2 regions of the Virgibacillus halodenitrificans genome follow, and region 1 is predicted to be linked to the other one. Evidence: predicted binding sites of a transcription regulator. Region 1 holds the regulator's gene; the other holds the start of a gene.
What was found. The regulator NrdR, encoded in region 1, represses ribonucleotide reductase genes. The targets are predictions, from matches to a motif close to AACACNATATATNGTGTT.
Positions count from the first base shown of each region.

Region 1 (9,414 bases):
AAGAAACATTAAATTCTTTTAATTTATTTGCCAGTGCACCTAGAAAATATGTTTTTCCTACACCAAATGGTCCGTAAAAATAGATTCCCTTTTGAGGAACCCCATTTTTAGCTCGTTCAACAAAGGAGAGCAATTCACGTACTGCATTGCTTCTTTCCGGATTACTATCGATATCAGCTATGGTAGCTTCCATAATTTCTTTAGGCATATACAGACTTTGAATAAGCTTTTGCTGTTTCTTTTGCTTTTCATAGTCAAGGCGACTATGGCATTTTTCATAAGACAAATGTATTTCATTATTTTCCACATGTAAAATCGGCGAGTATCCCTGAAGCATATTCACACACGAATCAAAGGATTTGCATGCCGTACATTGCTTAGTCTGTGACTTGTATTCATAAAGCTTTATTAGATTTTTATCAATCTCTTTTTGAGTGAGCTCTGGATGCAAAGAAAGAAATTCTTTAATTTCAGGATCATTGACTACTTCCTGCTTCACACGGGCATAAGTTTCCTTGAAATTTTCATTTTCTCTCATCCATTTTTGTAAAGCTGTTTGTACTGGTTTCATAAAAATCATCCTTGAGACAAATTATTTTTCATTACTAACAGAGTACTGACGAAGCAACGCTTCTATTTCCTCCTGCTCTTTCTGCTTGTCTACATCTTCTATATTCTCTGCTTCTGTTGATTTTTTCTTATTCCTGTCTTTAAACCAATCCGGAATTACTTCAGTAGACTTATTGCGATAGGAATTATTCTTATTACTCTTTTGCTTACCCTGATATCGCTCTTTTTCTTTTTTAGCAAACTCCATTGCATCCTTAGCAGTCTGTAAGTTCGCTCTGGACCAATGGCTTGCTATCGTCTCGATATAAGCTTTGGAAAGCTTCATATTAGATTGCAACAGCACATAATGGATCAACACATTCATCACTGGAGCTGGAAGACCCTGTGATGTCATCACCTCACGAATAACTTTCATATCCTGTTCAGAAGCCTGCTTACCATTCGATAAATCTTCCAGTAATTGTTTTGGAGAAATTGTTTCGAGCTCATAAATTAGCTGTTCTTCTTTCGTAAGTGGTCTATCACGCATCGTTTTCTTTCTATTTTGCTTTTCTGTTAATCTTACGGATTGTTGGTTATTCTTTGTTTTAAACAAATCATGACATGCACTTTTAAATTCATCTTGATTTAAAATATTATCTTCTGATAGTGCCCACAAGACTGACTTTTCCACTTCAAAGGAAGCAAGATCATATAAATTCATCATTTGCATTATCAACCTGCGATTCTCTTTAGTTAAAACCCTGTTAATGGGAATCATACGTTGTCTTAACATGTTTTCCATCCAGGAGAAATCTAGTTGTGTCATCTGTTGCTCTTGTTCCTCCAAAGATTGATTAGCAGGAGCACCTTCCATCGTAGGTGTAAATGTTTGAAATACCTCATTGAAGGTTGCTGTCACTTCAACGTCTGTTTGCCTATCCTTTTTCTTGGAGAAATGCTTTTCTAAGAGGGAAAATTTCTCCTCACCAATATGGTGATACAGGAGTTGTGTAAGCATGGCATCATTAAAAAAGCCAGCAGGGGAAAAAGGGCTTTGTAATTGGTATGTATATATAGTTGCCTGAGAGGACTGGCTAACATAAGTTTTCAGTAACCCAATAGCTTCCAACTTTATTCTTGAACGATATACCTCGTCCAATGGCAAATTTAAGTAATTCATCAGAGTATGATGTGTTTGTGGCGTATTTGCAGTAAACATTCTTTCATTTAAAAGAGTTTGAAATAATGAAATCGCATGAATACCGATTAAAGGCTGATACAAATGTGTTAAAGAGAGGTTATATTCTGTTGGTAAGTCATTCTTTAATTCGACAAAATATCCATCAACCGGTAATATTTTTCCGATATAATTCATAGATCTCTAACCCTTTCCATTGCTTATATTTACGTTCTATTTTTTATCTTCCTGATGATCTTCTTTATCTGTATTAATCAGATCCTTTAGTTCATCAAGAAAAACTGTAATGTCTTTAAATTGACGATACACAGAGGCAAACCTCACATATGCTACCTCATCTATTTCAGATAAACGGTCCATGACCATTTCACCAATTTCCTTACTGTCTACCTCTGATAGACCAGTATTGCGCAATTCTCTTTCTACATCCAATCCAGTTGACTCTAATTTTTCAAGTGGAACAGGGCGTTTTTCACAAGCCTTAATTAAGCCTCTAATTAATTTTTCCCTACTAAATTCCTGGCGGGCACCCTCTTTTTTCACTACAATTAATGGTACTTCTTCCACACGTTCAAAGGTCGTAAAGCGAAATCCGCATTGTTCGCACTCACGACGTCTACGGATAGAGCTACCTTCTTCGATTGGACGAGAGTCTAAAACTTTTGTACTTTTATTACCGCAATTTGAACATTTCACGTTGTTCAACCCCATTCGTTTTGTCTGCAATCTTCTAGGTAATTAATGTTAATTCTTTATTGATATCATTATATAAGCTATATATAATTTTACTACTGTAACCAAAATCAATAGGAAGAAGGGACTCTGTTGTTACCGAAAAGTCAATTGCTGTATAGTATGGTCTAACCATAATCACTGTTGCTACAATAAAAGCATTTCTTCCCTTTTTCACTTGTAAACTAATTTCTCCATGTTCCTTGGACATTGCGTGAACTTCGTAAACAGAGGATTTTTCAAAGAAATCAACAAGGTATTGAAACCCTTTGTCTTTAGTTATTTTATAATAATGTGTTTGAAGTGATGGATCCCAGTGATTTTCCCTTGTTTCTGCTTGATTACCAAAATATTTGTTAACCTTCTGACGTAAGCCTATTTTCCTCACCTCATTGGGATATCGATTTTTATGTATAGTATTACTATTTTATCATGATTTCGATAAATCCTCTATTAGAATAGAATGGAAAGTATCTAAAAAGAAGATATTATACTTAAAATAATAGTTGCATGATTAGAGGAGAAACTCGTGAAAGCTTAATATAAACTTTAAGGTTACATTGTAATTTATCGTTTTTAAATGGTAATTTAAGACAAAAAAACAAAGGGTTGATGCTCCCTATTTAGAACATTCAACCCAGATTATTTATAAAACTTTTTGAAATTGGTTTACTTTAATTGGTCCCATACCTCTAGGTATTTCAACTTTCTCACATGTATCCGATTCAAGTGCTTCTGCTATATATTCAGCTGCAACGTTAGGATCAATAATATCTCCACAAGTATACACATCAATACTTGCATATCCATGCTCCGGAAAGCTGTGAATGGTTAGGTGTGATTCAGAAATAATAACTACCCCACTCACACCATGAGGAGCGAACTTATGAAATGCTACCTCCCGTATTTCAGCCCCAGCTTTTAATGCTGCATTTACAAATATGCGTTCAATTAATCCCATATCATTTAACTTTTCAATATTGCATCCCCATAGTTCTGCAATGACATGTCTTCCCATTGTATCCATAGGAATCCCCCTTTTATCAAATTTCTTCCTGCCATTCACTTCTGCCACGGGGGAAAGTTAGTCCGATGAGGTCCTAACCCTTTAAGCAGAACTAATACTATTCAGGAAGTACAACGAAAAGTATAAACGGTTTTTCCCACATTTGCAATATATTTTTAATAATAAAGAGTATTGATCATGATAATAAATTATCATGATCAATACTCTCAATAAAAGTAAATATTTAAGAGATTTTAACTTGTTTTTGGTGCAAATATGTTCCTACATATCTAGCTAAATCCACAACTCGTTTTGAATAACCCCATTCATTATCATACCAGGCTAAAACCTTTATTTTATTGTTTTCCATTACTATTGTAGACAAGCCATCTACAATTGCGGAAAATTCAGTTGTTGTGTAGTCAATAGAAACTAACGGCTCTTCAGTATATTTAATAATTCCATTTAATTCACCTTGCGCTACATTTTTAAATACTTTATTCACTTCTTCAACTGATACAGCCTTTTCCACATCCACCACCAGATCTACAAGAGAAACATTTGGCGTTGGTACTCGAAGTGCCATTCCATGTAATTTTCCATTTAAATGTGGCATTACTTCTCCAAGAGCTTTTGCAGCACCAGTTGATGTAGGAATAATAGACTGTGTGCAGCCACGTGCACGACGTAAATCCTTATGAGGATTATCAATATTTTTTTGATCATTTGTAAAAGAGTGTACTGTTGTCATTAGCCCATTTACAATGTTAAAATGATCATCAATTACTTTTGCTATAGGAGCCAAGCAATTGGTTGTACAAGAAGCATTTGAGATAACATCATCTTTATCCGGATGGTATGTTTCTTCGTTTACTCCCATCACAATTGTATTATCTACTTGCTTACCAGGTGCTGTAATAACAACTTTCTTCGCTCCGGCTTTTATGTGAAGGCCTGCTGTTTCCTTCGTTTTAAATTTACCAGTTGCTTCGATAACTACATCTATATTCAATTCTTCCCACGGAAGTTTTTCAGGTTCTCTAGAATTTACTATTTTAATTTGTTTTTGATTTATTTCCAGACCATTTTCAAGCGCTTTCACTTCACCTTGAAAAATCCCGTGGACACTGTCATATTTAATAAGATGGGCAAGCGTTTCCGGAGGATAGCTTGCGTTAATTGCAATAACCTCTAATTGATCATCATTAATCGCTTGACGAAATACCATTCTGCCAATACGGCCAAAACCATTAATAGCAATTCGAGTTTTATTCATTTAAGGTCCTCCTATATGTGTTACACTTATTTGTCTTTTATATTAATTAGTATAACATATTAAAGTTTAAATGTGACCTTTAATTTTGTTTTTAATGCATGTTTAAGTATTCATACAATTGCGTTAAATATTGACCTTTTTCTTTGTGTAAAACAAGCAAAAATGGATGTAATAAAAATGTTGAAGTATAAGTTTTCTCCCATAATTTCACTTTCTTCGCATTAGGAGAAAACTGCGACGTAGTGAAAACTTATTTCCCAATTAATATAAAATAGCTAAATAACACCGCTACGGAAAAATACTGCGCTACTATTTACTATTATACCTAGGAAGAAAAATTGCGTCTGCATACCCCAGCATATGCTGTGTACGTATTGATTGGAGCGGAAGGGGGCGACTCCTGCCGGAATAGCATGAAGCCACTGAAAAAGTCCGGTAAATTCTTGAGAAGGCTAGTTCCAAAAAATTACATCACCACTTTTTAGTCTATGAGTGGAATAAACTGGTTCTGGCTCTCCATTTATGCATATTATCAAAACAAAATTTTGGGATAGCGTCTTTTGAAAAACTTCTATTTTAGTAGAAAATGACTTTTTCAGCGGCCTCGAATAGCATGAGCTGAAGACCCTGCACGAAGCGTAGCGGAGGAAGCGGCTGAAGCCATGCCGGCGGAAAGCGTCCCCCTGCAGTGGAAATCAATGGGTCCATTCATCTCCTTAAAATGAGATAAACTACTACCAAGTTACGTCGCAGTTTATCTATTTTACGAATTACTTTAAACTCTATTTTCTTTCGACCACAAAAAAAAGCCGGGAAATCCCGACTTTTTAAATGACTTCCCAGCTTTTTAAAAGTTTCTCCAATTGTTCGTATGTTTCAAATTTCGACCCGTTATTATCTATAACAGCATCTGCTAATGCTGCTTTTTCTTTAACAGGCATTTGCGACCGAATACGCTGTAAGGCTTCTTCTGCAGAATAGTTATCTCTTTCCATTAATCGCTTAAGCTGTAGCTCTTCGTCTACATATACAACAACTGTTTTATCAACAAAATGAGTTAATTTACTCTCAAATAAAAGTGGGATGTCTAAAACTACACATTTAGAACCAGCTTGTAAAAAGCCATCTCTTCTCTGAACCATTTTCTCTCGAACAGCTGGATGGACAATACTATTCAACTTATTCCTTTTATTTTCATCAGCAAAAATGAGAGCACCTAATTTTTTTCTATCTAGAGATTTATCCTCTCTTAGAATGTCTTTTCCAAACGTATCAATGATTTGCTCGTAAGCTTTTTCACCAGGCTTAACGACTTCTCTAGATAGCTTGTCCGCATCAACTACAGGAATATTATAATCATCGAACATAAGAGAAACAGTACTCTTTCCACTTGCGATACTACCTGTTAAACCTATCGTAAGTGCCATCTCCATCCCACCTCCTAATTTTTTTGACATGTAGGGCAAATGTGTGTGCCTCTGCCGCCTACTTTCATTTTCACAATTGGCTTGCCACATGTTTTACATGGTTTATTTTCCTGCCCGTATACAAAGAGCTCTTGTTGAAACATCCCCATCTGCCCCTGCCCATTTACATAGGAACGAATTGTTGTACCACCTAGTTTAACAGCTCCTGCGAGCGTATAAATTGCAGCTTCCTGTATCGCCTTTATTTCTTTCTTAGTTAATTTACTTGAACGCTTTAAAGGATGAATACCTGCTTTAAATAATGTTTCATCCACATAAATATTACCCAAACCAGCGAGTATTGACTGATCCAGCAATGCTGCTTTTATCGTTCGATCAGTCTTTTTCAGCTTGGAATAAAAGTAGTCAAACGTAAAAGCATCTTCAAATGGGTCAGGGCCCAATTGGTTTAGCGGTTTCTCATTTAATTCTTCTCCAATAGGATACACATGCATTGTGCCGAATTTACGCACATCATTATATCTCAGCTCGTCACCATCCTCAAAATAAAAGACGATATGTGTGTGCTTTTTTACTGGCTCAATCGGTTTGTTTACACTATATTTTCCTTCCATTCTTAAATGGGAAACTAAATAGTAATCATCCAATTGAAATAATAGAAACTTCCCTTTTCTTTTTATATCACGAATGGTCTGACCAGAGAGAATATGCTTAAACTCCTCTACATCATCTGGCTGCTTAATAATTTTGGGCCAATATACCTTTACTTTCTCAATCTTTTTATTTAGTACTAAGTTTTTTAGTGTTTTTCTAATTGTTTCAACTTCTGGCAACTCAGGCATCTTAACTTTTCTCCTTACTTAGCATCGAACCAGCTATTACCGTAGGCATAATCTACTTTTAATGGTACAACTAAATCTACAGTATTTTCCATAATAGCAGGTACTATTTCTTTTAATTGTTCTAATTCTTCTTTTGGTGCTTCTATAATTAACTCATCATGAACTTGAAGTAGCATTCTAGCTTCCAAATCAGATTCCTTCAATTTTCCATCTAAATCTATCATTGCTTTTTTTATGATATCCGCAGCACTACCCTGTATCGGGGTGTTCATTGCAGTACGTTCTGCGAAGCTTCTTAAATTAAAGTTTCTACTCGTAATTTCAGGTAGATATCTTCTTCGATTCATTAATGTTGTTACAAATCCTTTTTGCTTAGCTTCTGAAATAATCTCATCCATATATTGCTTCACACCAGGATAACTTTCAAAATACCGTTCAATAAATTGCTTTGCCTCTTTACGGGTGATCCCCAAACTCTGAGAAAGTCCATAATCACTAATACCGTATACAATTCCAAAATTGACTGCTTTCGCGTGCCGCCGCATGTTTGAGGTTACTTCTTCTTTTTTTACATGAAATACGTCCATCGCTGTCTGTGTATGAATATCCAAGTTATTATTAAAGGCGTCAATCAATTTTTCATCCTTAGCAATATGGGCTAGTACGCGAAGTTCAATTTGTGAGTAATCGGCAGCAAACATAATCCAGTTTTCCTTGGCTGGTACAAACGCTTGTCTAATTTTCCTGCCTTCTTCCAGGCGTATCGGAATATTTTGCAGATTAGGCTCAATCGAACTCAATCTGCCTGTCTGTGTTAATGCTTGATTAAACCTCGTATGAATCTTGTGTGTTTGTTTGTCCGTAACTTTCATTAATCCTTCAATATACGTGGATTGAAGCTTGCCTAGTTGTCTATATAACAAAAGCTTTGGAATAATTTCATGCTCTTCTTCCAATTGCTCCAATACATCTGCAGCTGTTGAATAACCTGTCTTTGTCTTTTTGATCACAGGTAGCTGAAGTTTTTCAAATAAAATTGGTCCCAGCTGCTTAGGGGAATTTAAATTAAAGGTTTCACCGGCCAATTCATAGACCTCTTTCTCTAGATCAGTTAAACGTTGTTTTAAATTTGTTCCCATTTCTTCTAATTTTTCTATATCCACATGGACGCCTCTGTGTTCCATTTCGCCAAGAATCAAAGCGAGGGGCATTTCAAGTTCCTTACATAATTCATATTGCTGATTGTCTTTCAGTTGATCGTCCATCTTTTCTTTTAATGCAAATAAGGCATTTGTTTTTCTAACAATATGCTCAGCTAAGATTGCCTGCTCAGGTACTTTCCTTTTCGCACCCTTTCCATAAATCTCTTCGTCAAAGAATACATCTTTTTTACCCATCCGATGGGCAATTGCCGGTATTTCATGATTATTTTCCGACGGGTTTAATAAATAGGAAGTTAAAAGCATATCAAACTTAATTCCCTTGATATGGATGTTATGTCTTAATAATGACACCAATGTTTGTTTCGCATCGAAGACATATTTTTCTTGCTGGTGATTTTCTGCCCACTCTTTAAAGAAAGAAGACGTAAGCATTGACTCTACAGACAGAAAGTATGAACCTTGTTCATTCGTAATTCCAATTCCTTCAATATCTGCCTGATGATAGTTATCACCAAGCATCTCAACAACCAATGCTTCTTCTCCTGTTATCATTTCCGGAGTAAGATCATCTATAATTTGGTAGTCAATATCTTTAAGAACCTCTTTTTCCTTTTCTTCCTCATCGTCTAAGCCTCCTACCTTATCTAAGAGTGAATTGAATCCAAGGTCTTTAAAAATTTCACTAACCTTACTTGCCTCATATCCTTCATAATCGATATTTTCAAGTGAAATATCTATCGGTGAACTGCAATTAATAGTAACGAGTTCTTTACTCATAAATGCATCTTCTTTATGGTTAACCAATTTTTCTTTCAGTTTCTTACCACTTATCTCATCAACATGATCATAGACCTTTTCCAAGGTTTCAAACTGCTTAAGTAATTTTGTTGCCGTCTTTTGTCCCACTCCCGGCACACCGGGAATATTATCCGAGCTATCCCCCATCAATGCCTTTAAATCTATAATTTGCTCCTGAGTAATCTCCATTTTTTCTTTTAAGAAAGCAGGTGTATAGCTTTCCACATCACTAATACCTTTTTTCGTAAGGTTGACGGTTACCTTATCAGAAACTAGTTGTAACAAATCTTTATCACCCGAGATTACGGTAACATTCCAATTTTCCTTTTTAGCTTCTTGTGATAGTGTGCCAATAATGTCATCAGCTTCATAGTTCGGCAATTCATAATGGGAAATTTGAAAAGCATCCAGGACTTCTTT
Region 1 is NZ_CP017962.1:1,474,574-1,483,987, reverse strand. Features, by position in the region: gene dnaI (primosomal protein DnaI) at 1-571, opposite strand, end outside; gene BME96_RS07765 (replication initiation and membrane attachment family protein) at 593-1,927, opposite strand; gene nrdR (transcriptional regulator NrdR) at 1,964-2,446, opposite strand; gene BME96_RS07755 (cytosolic protein) at 2,481-2,870, opposite strand; gene speD (adenosylmethionine decarboxylase) at 3,129-3,509, opposite strand; gene BME96_RS07745 (glyceraldehyde-3-phosphate dehydrogenase) at 3,733-4,764, opposite strand; gene coaE (dephospho-CoA kinase) at 5,592-6,191, opposite strand; gene mutM (DNA-formamidopyrimidine glycosylase) at 6,206-7,033, opposite strand; gene polA (DNA polymerase I) at 7,048-9,414, opposite strand, start outside.

Region 2 (9,414 bases), 280 kb from region 1:
CATAAAGAATATATTTTTCTTAGTAAGCCATAATAACACATTGCAATTAATACAGATAGTATACCAAGCAGCAATATTGCAATAATGTTTCCCAGCCACTTTTCCGTCCATTCTTCTGTTACCCACGACCGAAGAACATATGATTTAGGAGACACTTCTGAAAAATTAAAGTAATACATCACCATCCCAAGACTTCCGAATAATAGCCCACCAATAAAGCCTGTTAGAAGTGAACGAGATAATAAAGACATAGGTTCTTCACGTTTGTTTTGTTCCAGCTTTTTTTCTTCCTGCATAAAAAACACCTCCGCGTTTAGTATTGCCAATTTGGTTAAAAAAACGCATAATTTACTTATTCATAAACTGGTTTCGTCTACCTAATTGTAGTAAAATTAATTAAGTATCAATGAATAAAATTTACCAATATGGGAAGAATTTTAACTAATAACGAGATATTTTTATATTTTCCGCCTAAAAATAGGGTAGAAAAATCAAAATAGTGGTATACAGTTTATAGGTGCTATTATTACCTTGGAGAGAGGAGGATCAATCTAATGGCTCGTAACAAAATATCTATTATTATGTATTTAATCATTTCATTAGCAGCTGTTGGGTTAGTATCACAAATTTTCACTAATACAAAAAGCTTTTTAACCAATATACTTGTTATGCTTGGTTTCGGTATAGCAATGTTTGCGGTTATCTACTTTATCTTTCTCAAGAAAAAGGCTCCCTCAAACGATATGAAAAAATATAAAAAAGCGGTCAAACAATCAAAAGCTAAATATAAACACAATACACCAGTGAAATCCACTCACACAAAAAAACAAGTACTTAACCCTTCAAAGCGTAAACCGAATAAACGTGCTTCTCACTTAAAAGTAATTGATGGGAATAAAACAAAAGAAAAGGACCGAGCATCATTTTAATTGCTCGCTCCTTTTTATTTTGGCCAAAATCTAAGAAACTTTTCTGCATGTTCTCTTCCATCTTGAATTAACCTTCTTTTCGTTTCATTATTAATATGTAAGTTAGTGGCATGTTGGTTCTCAACTGGGATAGTAATAATATTATTATTTTCTGATTTTGATATATATCTTGTATCATGTGCTTGTTTCATCGTAGAAAAAAGCGCGTAAAACATATCAATTGCATTATTAATAGAATTTGTCTCCTCTAATTGAGGCTTTTTTACTTCTTCTAATTTTATTCCTAGTACAGGTCGTTGATTTATTTCTCTCTCTTTTTCGAAAATCCATAAAGGAAAATTACTTAACAATCCTCCATCCACAATTAAACTTTTTCTGGAAGTCAAGTTTGGTATTTGTTTAGGCATGAAAAAGTATGGAAAACCAGCACTCATCCTAATCGCTTTTGAAACCGGAAAATAATCTGGATTAATATCATAAATTCGCTTTAAATCATCTGGTATAACGACTAACTTACCTAGGGAAATATCACTGACTACAATTTTAAGGGTTTCAAGGTGGAGATCTTTAAACGTATATACATTTTTGTTTGCTAAATGTTCGTACAACCATGCTTCTAATATATCTCCTTTATTTATTCCTAACTTAAAATAAATGTAGAACCATTTGCTTAACGGAAAAATCTTTGTGATTACAGGAGGATCAATAAATTTCGTTAATTCCAAGTTTGAAATAAGTTCGAATATCTCTTTATTCTTATATCCAGCTGCTATAAGCGCTGCAACAATCGCTCCTGCTGAAGTACCTGCACATCTTCTAATTTCCAATCCTTTATTCTCCATACTTTCCAGCACGCCAAGAAATGCATAGGCTTTTATTCCACCACCAGAAAAAACCGCATCAACCTCCAAAATAACACCCCATTTCAAAAATTCTTTGCTATACAGCTATATAGCTTTTTAAAATTTTTAGAACATTTTTCATGGAAGTAGTTCATTTCGAAGGTTATCTTGCTCTGCTGCTGACTTACTAGTTCTTTGCTGCTAATTAAAGTTTCCTGCGTCAGATTTTCCCACACTATTTCGCAGTTCTATCCTATACTGAATATACCAGCTAATGATTGTACTCCGGCATTGCAATAGAACCAATATTTTCTTCAAAAAATAAAAAACATACAATGTATTATCATTGTATGTTAATGGCTATTCATTGATCTTCTTCTTTCATGTGATACTCTCGTAAAGCATCTACTCTAGCTGGGTCTTCTTTAAAATAGTTGACTAAATCTCCAATACGATCAATGGAATTCCAGCTAAGATGATGTTCAATACCCTCTACATCTTCGTAGATATTCTCTTTGTCTACTCCAATAATTTCAAGGAAATCTTCTAACAACTCATGACGAAATACCAATCGTTCACCTATTTTTTCTCCTTGAGCCGTAAGAACAAATCCTCTATATTTTTCGTAATTAAGATAATCGTCCTTGTCCAATTTTTGAATCATTTTTGTAACTGAGGAAGGGTGGACTTCAAGTGCTTCTGCCAGTGCAGATACCCTTGCATATCCTTTTGACTTCATTAGGTTATATATTTGTTCAATATAGTCTTCCATACTTGGTGTCGGCATTAGTTTCTCCCCTCATTTCATTAATTATTATTTGGTTATCGGATAAAGTTTAAACGTGCATAATTATCATCCATCTAATATGAATGAACGTATAATGAAGCAAAAAAGTTGGCGTGTTTTAAAATAGGTCGTGTGAATTTGGTTAACTTCCTTCACAGTAAAGAAGTGTTACTTATACATCTGTTGTAGTTTGTTCAACAGTACCTATAAGAAATTTTCTCTATACAATTATAAAGAATCTTTTTTTATCTTGCGCAACTTTGTTTCTATCCTAAAGCATACAGGAACATTTAGTATTAAACAAGGAAAAAGAAAGCAACCTCTCTGGCTACTTTCTTTTTTGAAGATTTACAAACCACATTTAAGTTGGGCTCCACAACTTGTGCATGTATTACATCCTCCGATGTCTTCTACACTTCCATTTCGGCATACTGGACATGTATCCCCTACCTCTGAACCTATTGTTACATTTGTTTTATCAAGTTCTTGAATCGTATCCATTAAAACTACTTTAGGGCGCTCAGTTTCCGGGAAGAGCTCTGTTTGTTCACCGAATGTATTCTCTTCTGCTTTAAGTGTTAAGACTTGGGTATCTCGACTGCCATCCACATAGACAGTTCCGCCCTTAGCCCCGCCTTTATAAAGTCTGCGATATACATTCTCTACTTGATCAACTGAATAACCTTTCGGTGCGTTTACTGTTTTAGAAATAGAGCTATCAACCCACCGCTGAATAACACATTGTGTATCAGCATGTGCTTCTGGTTTTAGGTCCATTGCAGTAACAAACCATGCAGGTAGGTTATTTGAATCCTGTTCTGGATGCTTGTCCAAGTATTCTTGTACGATATCCGCCTTTACTTCGATAAACTTACCTAACCTGCCACTGCGGTAATAGGAGAAGGAAAAATACGGTTCAAGGCCCGTAGATACACCCACCATTGTTCCCGTACTACCTGTTGGAGCCACTGTTAGTAAATGAGAGTTTCGAATCCCATGCTCCAAAATACCATTTCTTATATCCTCTGGCATTTGTTTCATATAACCTGTATTAATAAATGCTTTGCGTAAATCTTCTGTTTCCTCTCTTGTACTTCCTGTTAAGAAAGGAAAACTCCCCTTTTCTTTTGCCAGTTCGATTGACTCTCTATAAGCAGTAGTGGCAATTATTTCAAAGATCTGATCTACTAATTTATTACCTTCCTCTGAACCATATTCTGTCTCACAATAAATTAATAGATCATGTAACCCCATAACACCTAAGCCTACACGTCTTTCTCCTAATGCTTGCTTCTTATTTTCCTCCAAAAAATATGGTGTCGCATCTATGACATTATCCTGCATCCTCACACCGGTTCTAACTGTTTGCTTTAATTTTTCAAAATTAACGTTCTTTGTTTCTTTATTTGCCATCTGAGCTAAATTTACAGCAGCCAAATTACAAACAGAGTAAGGAGCCAATGGTTGCTCACCACATGGATTTGTAGCCACAACCTGATCACCATATGCTTTTGCATTTGTCATATCATTTGCATTATCAATAAAGAAAATACCTGGCTCAGCTGAATAGGTTGCACAAATATTAATAAGATTCCATAATTCTGTAGCTTTTATACGACGGTAAACACGAACTCCGTAGCCCATTTCTTCCCATTTACGTACATCACCAATTTCATGCCACTTGTTATTATATGCTTCCATTTCTTCATTGGTATAGCTTTCTACATCTGGAAAACGTAAATCATACATAGTATCATTTTCTACTGCTTCCATAAATTCCTTTGTCAAACAGACGGAAATATTAGCACCAGTAAGAAATTCAGCGTTATGGACAGAGTATGTTCCACCTGTTCTTAATTTATCTTCAGCTTCCCTAATAGCAGCTTGGGTGAACCCTCCCAAACCTGGTTGGTTACGATAATTTACAATTCCTTGATACAAATCCATTTCTGTATCTGTTAACGGGGTAAAATTCAGTTTTTCCTTAGCAAGACGCTTAATTTGTTCATCTTGAGTGTTTTCAATTAAATAACGTAAAATACGTGGGTTTTGCATTTTAGAAATAATAAACTCAATAATATCAGGGTGGGAATCAACAAGCATAATCATTTGCGCTCCACGACGTGACCCTCCCTGTTCTACTAAATGCGTTAATTTAGCAATGTCATCCAGCCAGGAAACAGAGCCGGACGATTTACCATTCACTCCTCGTGCTAATGTATTCCTTGGACGAAGAGTAGAGCCATTCGTTCCTACCCCGCCGCCTCTGCTCATTATCTCCATTACTTGTTTTCTATGGTCGGAGATACCTTCACGAGAATCTTTAATATATGGCATTACATAGCAATTAAAATAAGTTACATCTGTATTTGCTCCTGCTCCATATAAAACCCTGCCTGCAGGTATGAAATTCATGTCCGTTAATTCTCTATTAAACTGCTGAAACCATGTCTGTTGCTTCTCAGTTGTTTGTTCCACGCTGGAAAGCCCTTTAGCATTTCGCTTTGCGATTTGTTCATAAAAAATCTCCAGCGGCTTGTCTATGACATCCAGACTCCGTTTAACAATACCGGACTTAGCTTCCTCTTCATTATCTAAGATGGAAACAAATTCTGCATCTACTTTAATCTCAGCCTCTTTTTCTATCCAATTGACAGATTTTACAAAACCATAACCTCTTGCAGGAAACTTAGGGTCTGCTTTTACTGTCAAAACTACAAAATCCCCAGCTTTTAAAGTTCTCTTTTCTGTATCTTTATATGCATATCTATCAAGCATAACAAGTCTGGAAACCCCTTGATGACTAAGCTGCATTTCTTCTGTGATTGGGTGGACTTGCGGAAATAACCGAATGTCCTCATTTAGTTGTTCAACATTTATTCCTGTTTGATCAATAACAGTAGGCATTTAATCGCTCCTTTTACTACTACATTTGACTGTCTTAAGTAATTAATTCGCTAGTAATACATTACCACATTCGGTCTATCATAAACAATATATTGAGAAGAATTCTTTAAAAAATACTATATGTTGGGCTTTTCGATTTTTGTCAAGCAATGAAAAGAGGTGAAATTACTAGCAAATAAAAGCCTAAGTAAGATTTTGATTAAAATCTCCTGCGAAACCAAGAATTTTGTGGTTTGCATTAATAAGTTATGTAGGTTTTTGTCACCAACATAGTATAAGATTTTCTTTGTAAGAAAAGCAACTCTAAAGAAACTTACAAAGATCCTTGGGAAAAGCTTTGAAAAAATATTAGATTAAGCATATAATAGATATGAAATAATTGTAGTGACGGGGGAAGAATGATGGAGTTTTTAATAATAGCGATCGTTGCATTGGCAGCGTTTAGTATTTTTAGGTATTTTCGCCAGCGCACATTTTTAAAGACCTTAACGGAAGATCAGTTTCGTGAAGGATATCGAAAAGCACAGTTAATAGACGTGCGGGAGCCACAGGAATTTGATCGTGGTCATATATTAGGGGCCAGAAATATCCCTGTAACTCAAATGCGGCAACGCCTGATTGAAATCCGTAAAGATAAACCAGTATACTTATACTGTCAAAGTGGATCAAGATCTGCGAGAGCAGCTCAATTACTTAATAAAAAAGGCTATGAGGATATAAACCAGTTAAAAGGCGGCTTTAAAAAATGGACTGGTAAAGTAAAAACTAAGAAATAGAAAAAAGTTCCTAAGTAACTCTTAGGAACTTTTTTTCTATTTTATTCTCGATTATTTACCATAATAACGCAGTATTGGTTTTCTGGCAGCAGTTGTTTCATCCATTCTTTTGACTATTGTATTGTGCGGGGCTTCTTGAACTAACTCTGGGTTATGTTCAGATTCGTCTGCAATCGAAAGCATTGTATCAATAAACCCATCTAACGTTTCCTTTGACTCTGTTTCTGTTGGCTCAACCATTAAAGCCTCTTCCACATTTAATGGGAAGTAAATAGTTGGTGGGTGATATCCATAGTCCAACAAACGCTTAGCTATATCTAACGTCCGCACCCCTAACTTTTTCTGTTGCTTACCTGACAATACAAACTCATGTTTACAATGTTGTGGATATGGAAGCGTATATCTTTTCTCTAATTTTCTCATCATATAATTTGCATTTAGTACAGCATACTCACTAACCTTTTTCAGTCCTTCAGCACCCATTGTCCGAATATAAGTATACGCCCGGAGGTTAATACCGAAATTACCATAATACGGCTTCACTCTTCCAATGGAATGAGGTCGATCATAATTAAAGATATATTGATCTTCTTTTTTAGTTAAAATCGGTTTAGGTAAATAAGGTTCCAACTCTTTAGAAACCCCAACTGGCCCAGAGCCTGGTCCTCCTCCACCATGTGGTCCGGTAAATGTTTTATGAAGATTTAGATGAACCGCATCAAATCCCATGTCTCCAGGGCGGGTGTAACCCATGATGGCATTCAGATTTGCTCCATCATAATATAATTTACCTCCTGCAGTATGGACGATTTCAGCCATCTCCATAATTTCAGTTTCGAATAACCCTAACGTATTTGGATTAGTCAGCATTAACGCAGCAGTATCCTTACCCACCACTCTTCTTAAATCCTCTAAGTCTACTAAACCTTTTTCATTTGATTTAACTGTTATTGCTTCAAAGCCAGCCACGGTAGCTGATGCTGGATTTGTTCCATGAGCAGAATCCGGGACGATTACCTTGGTACGCTCCATATCTCCATTTGCTTCATGATAAGCACGAATCATCATTAAAGCGGTCCATTCTCCGTGTGCTCCTGCTGCAGGCTGAAGGGATACCTCATGCATTCCTGTTATTTCCTTTAAAGAAGTTTGCAGATCATAGAGCATCTCCATAGCTCCTTGAACACTATTGGCATTTTGATAGGGATGAATATGACTGAAGCCATCAAGTCTTGCTACATCCTCATTAATTTTAGGGTTGTACTTCATCGTACATGAACCTAACGGATAAAATCCTGAATCGACTCCATAATTTCGATTGGAGAGTCCGGTATAATGACGGATGATGTCCAATTCGCTTACCTCTGGCAATTCAGGAGCAGATTTACGAATATAAACTTCTTCCATTTCTTGATCAATGTCGTAATCTGGTACATCTAATTCTGGTAAGCTATAACTTGTTCTTCCTTCTCTGCTTCGTTCAAAAATTAACGGAAAGTCCTGATTAGCCATTTATATCCCCCAATTCTTTTACAAAAGTTTCTATTTCTTCTTTTGTACGAATTTCTGTTACTGCGATTAGCATATGACCTTGTAGTTCTGGATAAGCCTGCTCCAGATCATAACCTCCAATTATCTTCTTCTCCAACAAACCAGTATTTACTTCTGCTACTGATTTATCCAGTTTAATGACAATCTCATTAAAATAAGCTCCGTTGTTTACTACGGGAATTTTTGCTTTCTTCAGTAATTCTTTAGCATAACGGGTCTTTTGCATATTCATCACAGCCATTTTCCTTAAACCATGCTTTCCAATTGAACTCATAGCAACAGAGCTCGCTAATGCATTCAAAGCTTGATTGGAGCATATATTAGAAGTGGCTTTATCTCTTCTAATATGTTGCTCCCTTGCTTGCAAGGTTAATACAAATCCACGAACGCCATCTTCATCTACAGTTTGACCAACAAGACGACCCGGAACCTTTCTCATGAGTTTCTCGGTGGTAGCGAAATAACCACAATGTGGTCCACCATATTGTGCTGGAATGCCAAAAACTTGTGTGTCACCTACTACAATATCTGCTCCGAAATCTCCTGGTGGCGTCAAATAACCTAAAGCCAATGGATTGCTGGAAACAATAAACATCGTTTTCTTTTGTGTACTGATTAACTCTTTAACTTTTTCCAAAGGTTCAATTTGACCAAAGAAATTAGGATACTGTAAAACAACACTTGCTGTATTTTCATCGAGTTCTTTTTCAAGCTGTGCGAGATCCGTCAATCCATTTTCAAAGTCTATTTCCACAATTTCTAAATTTGGTCCTTTGGCATAGGATGCAATAACAGCCCGTGATTCTGGATGAACTGCTTTAGAAACAAGTATCTTTTTCTTTTTTGTTTGTGCAGCACTTAGGTTAACAGCTTCAGCTAGGGCAGTACCTCCATCATACATAGAAGAGTTCGCCACAGCCATACCAGTAAGTTCTGATATCATTGTCTGAAATTCAAATATTGCTTGTAACTCTCCTTGTGAGATTTCAGGCTGATAAGGAGTATATGCCGTATAGAATTCAGAACGTGAAATGATATGATCCACGACAGATGGAATAAAATGATCATAAACCCCAGCGCCTAAAAAGGAACTATATTCTTTCAAATTGGCATTTCTTCCAGCCATTTTTGAAAGTTCTTTCATTAAATCAGCCTCATTGGCAGGTTTTTTTAGGTTTAACTCTTGCTGCATACGTAATTGACTTGGAATATCTGAGAATAACTCATCTGTAGAACGAATTCCTATTGTATTAAGCATTTCCTGCTTATCAATCTCGGTCATTGGTAAATAACGAAATTCCATCCCGGTTTCCCCCTTATTTCACTCGTTTATAAAATGGAGTTTTAATAATCTTAGCTTTTAATTTTCTCTTTCTAACTTGAACAGTTAATTCTGTACCTTCTTCTGTATAACCTTTTTCAACTAATGCCAGACCTATATTCTTATTTAACGTTGGTGATTGGGTACCTGAGGTTATAAAGCCAATAGACCGGTCATCAACTAACACTTCGTAACCATGTCTAGGTATTCCTTTATCAATCATTTCAATCCCTACTAGCTTTCTCTTTGGACCATTTTCCATTTGATTTTTCAGTACTTCTTTTCCAATGAAGTCAGCCTC
Region 2 is NZ_CP017962.1:1,751,937-1,761,350, reverse strand. Features, by position in the region: gene BME96_RS09250 (YqhR family membrane protein) at 1-296, opposite strand, end outside; gene BME96_RS09245 (SA1362 family protein) at 555-929, shown strand; gene BME96_RS09240 (patatin-like phospholipase family protein) at 944-1,840, opposite strand; gene mntR (transcriptional regulator MntR) at 2,136-2,558, opposite strand; gene BME96_RS09230 (vitamin B12-dependent ribonucleotide reductase) at 2,907-5,465, opposite strand; gene BME96_RS09225 (rhodanese-like domain-containing protein) at 5,867-6,241, shown strand; gene gcvPB (aminomethyl-transferring glycine dehydrogenase subunit GcvPB) at 6,293-7,753, opposite strand; gene gcvPA (aminomethyl-transferring glycine dehydrogenase subunit GcvPA) at 7,746-9,095, opposite strand; gene gcvT (glycine cleavage system aminomethyltransferase GcvT) at 9,109-9,414, opposite strand, start outside.
Region 2: the regulator NrdR is predicted to act here: its motif matches at 5,578-5,595, upstream of BME96_RS09230 (vitamin B12-dependent ribonucleotide reductase).